DNA from 3 places in the Streptomyces sp. NPDC048257 genome. Region 1 is predicted to be linked to each of the others. Evidence: riboswitches for the same ligand, from Rfam matches in the RefSeq annotation. Region 1 holds a riboswitch; each other region holds the start of a gene.
The links. A riboswitch is a leader RNA that binds a small molecule or an ion and turns the genes downstream of it on or off. The one in region 1 is predicted to bind thiamine pyrophosphate.

Region 1 (2,259 bases):
CGGCCCGGCGCGGCTGTCGAACATCGTCTTCATGGGCATGGGCGAGCCCCTGGCCAACTACAACCGCGTGGTCGGCGCCATCCGTCGGCTCACCGACCCGGAGCCCGACGGCCTGGGCCTGTCGCAGCGCGGTATCACCGTCTCCACCGTCGGCCTGGTCCCGGCCATGCTGCGCTTCGCCGACGAGGGCTTCAAGTGCCGCCTCGCCGTCTCGCTGCACGCGCCCGACGACGAGCTGCGCGACACCCTCGTCCCCGTGAACACCCGCTGGAACGTCCGTGAGGTGCTCGGCGCGGCCTGGGAGTACGCGGAGAAGTCCGGCCGCCGGATCTCGATCGAGTACGCCCTGATCCGCGACATCAACGACCAGGCCTGGCGCGGTGACCTCCTGGGCAAGCTGCTCAAGGGCAAGCGTGTACACGTCAACCTGATCCCGCTGAACCCGACGCCGGGCTCCAAGTGGACCGCCTCGCGCCCCGAGGACGAGAAGGCCTTCGTGGAGGCCATCGCCCGCCACGGCGTGCCCGTGACCGTACGGGACACCCGGGGCCAGGAGATCGACGGCGCGTGCGGCCAGCTGGCGGCCTCGGAGCGCTAGATTCCGCTTCTGTTCGACGTAATTCGGCCACGGGGTACCCTGTGGCCGAACCAATTTCATATTCCGACAGGGGAGCGCCACAGCGCTGAGAGTGCGGTATCCGTCATCCGCAGACCCTCTGAACCTCGCCCCGGTCATTCGGGGTAGGAAGTTCGGTCACCACTCTTGCTGTTGCGCCCTGCCCGGCGTCCGCTCTCGCAGAGCGCCGGGCAGGGCCGCGTCTTCTCCTGGACATCCCAGGAGGAATTCACCAATGAGCACCACCAGGAAGATCGCGGGCACCGTGCTCGCGGCCGCCCTCGGCGTCACCACGCTCAGCGCCTGCGGCGGCGGAGACGCCCAGGACAAGACCGGCGCGAGCGACGCCCCGAAGTCCAAGACCGTCACGCTCGTCACCCACGACTCCTTCAACGTGACCGACACGGTCCTCAAGGAGTTCGAGCAGCAGAGCGGCTACACGGTCAAGGTGCTGAAGTCCGGGGACGCGGGCGCGGCGCTGAACCAGGAGATCCTCACCAAGGGGTCCCCGCGCGGCGACGTCTTCTTCGGCGTGGACAACACCCTCCTCTCGCGCGCCCTCGACAACGGCATCTTCACGCCGTACGAGGCCAAGGGCCTCGCCGAGGTGAAGCCCGAGTACGTGCTCGACAAGGGGCACCGGGTCACCCCGATCGACTCCGGTGACATCTGCGTCAACTACGACAAGGCCTACTTCGCCGAGAAGAAGATCGCCCCGCCGCAGACGCTGGACGACCTGATCAAGCCGGAGTACAAGAACCTGCTGGTCACCGAGAACGCCGCGACCTCCTCGCCCGGCCTCGGCTTCCTGCTCGCCTCCGTCGGCAAGTACGGCGAGGAGGGCTGGAAGGACTACTGGAGCAAGCTGAAGGCCAACGGCGTCGAGGTCGTCGACGGCTGGGAGCAGGCCTACAACGAGCGCTTCTCCGGCTCCGCGGGCGGCAAGAAGGCCAAGGGCGACCGTCCACTGGTCGTCTCCTACGCCTCCAGCCCGCCGGTCGAGGTGCTGTACGGCGAGCCGCAGCCGGCCGAGGCCCCCACGGGCGTCTCCACCGGCACCTGCTTCCGCCAGATCGAGTTCGCGGGCCTGCTCAAGGGCGCCGAGAACGAGGAGGGCGGCAAGGCCCTCGTGGACTTCCTGGTCAGCAAGAAGTTCCAGGAGGACATGCCGCTCCAGATGTTCGTGAACCCCGTGACGAAGGACGCCGCCCTGCCGGAGCTGTTCACCAAGCACGGTGTGGTGATCGAGAAGCCCGAGAACGTGGCTCCCGAGACCATCGCCAAGAACCGTGAGCAGTGGGTCAAGGCATGGACCTCGACCGTCGTGAAGTAGGCGGTCCCAAGGAGCCGGGCGCGGCGTCGGGGGGCGCCGCGCCGGGCCCCGGCCCCCGCGAGGGGGCGCGGGCCACCGCCGTGCGGCTCGCGCTGATGGCCGTGCCCCTCGCCTTCTTCGGGCTGTTCTTCGCCTACCCCGTCGCCGCGATCGTCGGGCGCGGCCTCAAGACCGACGAGGGGTGGCAGTTCGGCCGCTTCGCGGAGGTGCTGACCCGGCCCGACATCGCCGACGTGCTGTGGTTCACCACCTGGCAGGCGCTCGCCTCCACCGCGCTCACGCTGGTGATCGCACTCCCCGGCGCGTACGT
Region 2 (2,259 bases), on a different contig from region 1:
CGCCGAGCAGCCCGATCAGCAGCAGCGAGACGAGCGTGCCGAGAACGGCGACCGAGGTACGGGCGGTCAGCCCGTGGCACATGTAGAGCGCGATCAGCATGATGGCGCTCGCCCCGACCACCGCGACGACCAGCGGGTTCGAACCCTGCAGGATGGCCGGGAGGATGAAGAGGGTCAGCACCCCGAAGCTGACCACCAGCGCGATGAGTGCGAACAGCCCGCGCATCCGCCCGACGAGGACCACCGCGACCGCGAAGATGCCGGCCAGCAGCGCCATGGGGAGCTTGCGGTTCACGTCGATCACGGAGTACTGGAGGTCGCGCGGGGCGTCCGGCGCGTACGCCACCACCACCTCCTGGCCATCCTCCAACTGCCGTGGCGCGCCCGGCTGGACGATCTCCACGAAGGTGCGGCCCTTGTCCGGGCCGGTGGTGATCTCGACGGTGGCCTTCTTGCACTCACCGGTCTGCGCGGCCTGCGCCCCGCGTCCCTCGGGGGTGGAGGGGGTCCCGGTCGCCGGTACCTGGGAGGCGTTCACGGATTTGCAGTCGACCTGTTCGAGCGCGGCGACCACACCCTGCTGGGTCTGCCGGTCGAAGCCCACCCCCGTGCGCTCGTGGGCGGGGGCGCCGCCCGGCCAGAGCACCACCATGCCGATGAAGACGGCGGCGGCGAAGGGGATCAGTACGGCCGCGATGACCTTGCGCAGGTGCTTCGAGACGGGGGCCGCCGGGCCGTGGCTGTGGCCGTGGCCGTGGCCGTGGGAGTGACCCGATGGGGGAGCCGGGGAGTGCCCGGCGGGGTGGCCGTCGGAGTGCCCTGACGGGTGCCCGGCGCACTGCCCCGGGCTCGCATGCGGGTGGCCGTTGTGGCCGTGGTTCTCTGTGGGCTCGGTGGGGGGCTGCAGCGAGGGCGTCACCAGCAGATCATCGCAAGAGATGAGGGGGCCCACTGTTCAGCACGCCATGGATGACGCTAGCGTGGGGGCACCTTTGCACAACGCGGGAGCTCGGAGCACCGGGCTGAGAGGACGCTGATCACCGTACGGGCATCACAGATGCGTACGGGAAGAGGCTGCGTCGACCGCCGAACCTGTTACCGGGTAATGCCGGCGTAGGGAGATCAGGTCTCATGACCATTCAGGACGCACGCACGCCTGCCGTCAGCCAGGACGCCGACGGCCAGACCGAGCGCCAGCCCGGCTGGCACAAGGGATACCTGGCGGGCTCCCGCCCCGACCTCCGGGTGCCGGTCCGCCAGGTCCACCTCACCAACGGCAAGGACGTGACGCTCTACGACACGTCCGGTCCGTACACCGACCCGCAGATCGAGACCGACGTCCGGCGCGGCCTCGCGCCGCTGCGCGAGAACTGGATCATCAGCCGCGGCGACACCGAGGAGTACGCGGGCCGCCCCGTGCGTCCCGAGGACGACGGCGTCAAGCACACCTCCCCGCGCGGCGGCCTCAAGAACCTCGACGCGGTCTTCCCGGGTCGCCCCCGGCAGCCCCGCCGCGGCCGTGGCGGCGCCGCCGTCACGCAGCTCGCGTACGCCCGCCGCGGCGAGATCACCCCGGAGATGGAGTACGTCGCGATCCGCGAGAACGTCTCCCCCGAGGTCGTCCGTGAGGAGATCGCCGCAGGTCGCGCGGTGCTTCCGGCGAACGTGAACCACCCCGAGATCGAGCCGATGATCATCGGCAAGCGGTTCCTGGTGAAGGTCAACGCCAACATCGGCAACTCCGCGGTCACCTCCTCCATCGAGGAGGAGGTCGACAAGATGACCTGGGCGACCAAGTGGGGCGCCGACACGGTCATGGACCTCTCGACCGGCCGCAACATCCACACCACCCGCGAGTGGGTGCTGCGCAACTCCCCCGTCCCGATCGGCACCGTGCCGCTCTACCAGGCGCTGGAGAAGGTCGACGGCCGCGCCGAGGACCTGACCTGGGAGATCTACAAGGACACGGTCATCGAGCAGGCCGAGCAGGGCGTCGACTACATGACGGTCCACGCCGGCGTGCTGCTGCCCTACGTGCCGCTGACCGCCCGCCGCAAGACCGGCATCGTCTCGCGCGGCGGCTCGATCATGGCCGCGTGGTGCCTGGCGCACCACAAGGAGAACTTCCTCTACACGAACTTCGAGGAGCTCTGCGACATCCTCGCGACGTACGACGTCACCTACTCCCTCGGTGACGGCCTGCGCCCCGGCTCGATCGCGGACGCCAACGACGCCGCCCAGTTCGCCGAGCTGAGGACG
Region 3 (2,259 bases), on a different contig from region 1:
CGGGAGTTCGGTGATGCCGGGGACCAGTTCGTGGGCGTCGCGCAGGAGTTCGTAGACCCCGCCCGCGGTGACGGTGGTGTCCCAGCCGAGTTCCTCGCTGGTGGCGCCGATGACGAGTTCGCCGTTCTCGCGCGGCACCAGGTAGACGTGGCTGCCGCGCACGACGGCCCGTACGGTCCGCGAGAGGAACGGCGCGTACGCCGCCGGCACGGTGAGCCGCAGGACCTGGCCCTTGACCGGCCGTACGGGGGCCACGACCTCCGGCGGTACGCCCGCCAGCCGACCGGTGAGCGAGCCCGCGGCCAGGACCACCTGGTCGGCGAGCAGCTCCGTACCGTCGTCGAGGAGGGCGCCGGTCGCCCGGTCGGTGGTGGTGAGCAGCCGTTCCGCGGCCGCACGGTGGATGATCACGCCGGCCCGTTCGCAGGCGGCCAGCAGGGCGGCGGCGAGCCGGCGGGGGTCGACCTGGTGGTCGCCGTCGACGCGCAGGCCGCCGCGTACGCCGGGGGCGAGCAAGGGCTCCAGGCGGCGGCACTCGCGGCCGGTGAGCCACTCGGACTCCAGGCCGCAGCGGCGCTGCAGGGCGTGCAGTTCGCGCAGGTGGAGGCGGTCGTCGGAGTCGAGGGCGACGGCGAGGGTGCCGCAGGCGCGGTAGCCGATGTCCATGCCGCCGCTCGCTTCGGCGAGCTCGGCGGCGAACTGCGGATAGCGCGCGGCGGAGGCGAGGCCGAGGCCGAGCAGGGCTTCCTCGCCGTAGTGCAGTTCGGTGACGGGGGCGAGCATGCCGGCCGCGACCTGGGCGGCGCCGCCGCCGGGTGCGGGGTCGGCGAGTGTGGTGCTCAGTCCGCGCGCGGCGGCCCGCCAGGCGGTGACCAGGCCGATGATCCCGCCCCCGATGACGAGGACGTCGGATCCCGTGGCGGAATCCTTTCGAGATGAGTGCATGGGCGTCCAGCCCCTCCCTTCGCCGGCATGACCCGGATCAGGTTCGTACGGTCGGAGGCCGGCCAGCCTCCCTCTCAGCCCGGTGCGCCGGACTCCCGCGATAGGTACGGTGGCCAGACTAACCCGGCCGTGGACGGCGGGTAAGGCGGCACCTATTCCTGACGGAGCGTCAGGTGACTAGGGTGGCCGAGTGAGCGAGCAGACGGAACAGAATCAGCGCGGCGTCGTGATCGTCGGCGCCGGAATGGCCGGGGTGCAGACCGCGGTCGCCCTGCGCGAACAGGGCTTCACCGGGCCCGTGACCCTGCTGGGAGCCGAACCCCACCAGCCCTACGACCGGCCCCCGCTGTCCAAGGCGGTCCTCCTCGGCAAGGCCGAGGACTCCGCCTTCGACGTGGACTTCGAAGGACTCGAGATCGACCTCCGGCTCGGCACCGAGGTCACCGGACTGCGCGCCGCCGACCACGAGCTGGACACCGAGGCGGGCCCGGTCCCGTACGGGGTCCTCGTGCTGGCGACCGGCGCGCAGCCGCTGACCCTGCCCGGCACCGAGGGCGTCCCGGGCGTCCACCTGCTGCGCACGCTGGACGACGCGGCCCGGCTGCGCCCGGTACTGGCGACCGCGCCCCGGGCCGTGGTCGTCGGGGCGGGCTGGATCGGCGCCGAGTTCGCCACCGCCGCCCGGGAGGCGGGCTGCGAGGTCACCGTCGTCGAGGCGGCGGACCGGGTGCTGGCGGGGGCGCTGCCCGCCGAGGCCGCCGAGCCGATGGCGCGCTGGTACGAGGAGGCCGGCGCCGAGCTGATCACCGGGGCGAGGGTCGCCGGGATCGAGGAGGGCCGGGTCCTGCTCGCGGACGGGCGCGTCCTGCCCGCCGGCGCGGTGGTGGTCGGCATCGGCGCGCGCCCCGCCACCGGATGGCTGGCCGGGACCGGCGTGGAACGCGGTCCCGACGGCTCGATCACCGCGGACGCCCACCTGCGGACCTCGCTGCCCGGGGTGTACGCGGTCGGCGACTGCGCCTCCTTCCCGTCCGGGCGGTACGGGACGCGGCTGCTCGTGCACCACTGGGACAACGCGCTCCAGGGGCCGAGGACGGTCGCGGCGAACATCCTGGCCGGGGAGCCGGCCCAGGTCTACGACCCGGTGCCGTACTTCTGGTCGGAGCAGTTCGGACGCTTCGTGCAGTACGCCGGCCACCACGGCGGGGCCGACGCCCTGCTGCTGCGCGGCGACCCGGCCGGTCCGGCCTGGTCGGTGTGCTGGCTGCGGGACGGCGCACTCGTCGCCGTCCTGGCCGTGGGCCGCCCCCGCGA

Region 2: it holds a riboswitch for thiamine pyrophosphate, as region 1 does, so the genes downstream of both, thiC (phosphomethylpyrimidine synthase ThiC) here and ACGFZK_RS23115 (thiamine ABC transporter substrate binding subunit) in region 1, are expected to answer to the same signal.
Region 3: it holds a riboswitch for thiamine pyrophosphate, as region 1 does, so the genes downstream of both, thiO (glycine oxidase ThiO) here and ACGFZK_RS23115 (thiamine ABC transporter substrate binding subunit) in region 1, are expected to answer to the same signal.

The regions. Positions count from the first base shown of each region.
Region 1 is NZ_JBICZI010000012.1:81,223-83,481, forward strand. It holds gene rlmN (23S rRNA (adenine(2503)-C(2))-methyltransferase RlmN) at 1-598, shown strand, start outside; TPP riboswitch at 657-766, shown strand; gene ACGFZK_RS23115 (thiamine ABC transporter substrate binding subunit) at 852-1,949, shown strand; gene ACGFZK_RS23120 (ABC transporter permease) at 2,045-2,259, shown strand, end outside.
Region 2 is NZ_JBICZI010000006.1:81,136-83,394, reverse strand. It holds gene ACGFZK_RS15685 (YibE/F family protein) at 1-952, opposite strand, end outside; TPP riboswitch at 992-1,137, shown strand; gene thiC (phosphomethylpyrimidine synthase ThiC) at 1,132-2,259, shown strand, end outside.
Region 3 is NZ_JBICZI010000018.1:120,160-122,418, reverse strand. It holds gene thiO (glycine oxidase ThiO) at 1-945, opposite strand, end outside; TPP riboswitch at 943-1,054, opposite strand; gene ACGFZK_RS27705 (NAD(P)/FAD-dependent oxidoreductase) at 1,136-2,259, shown strand, end outside.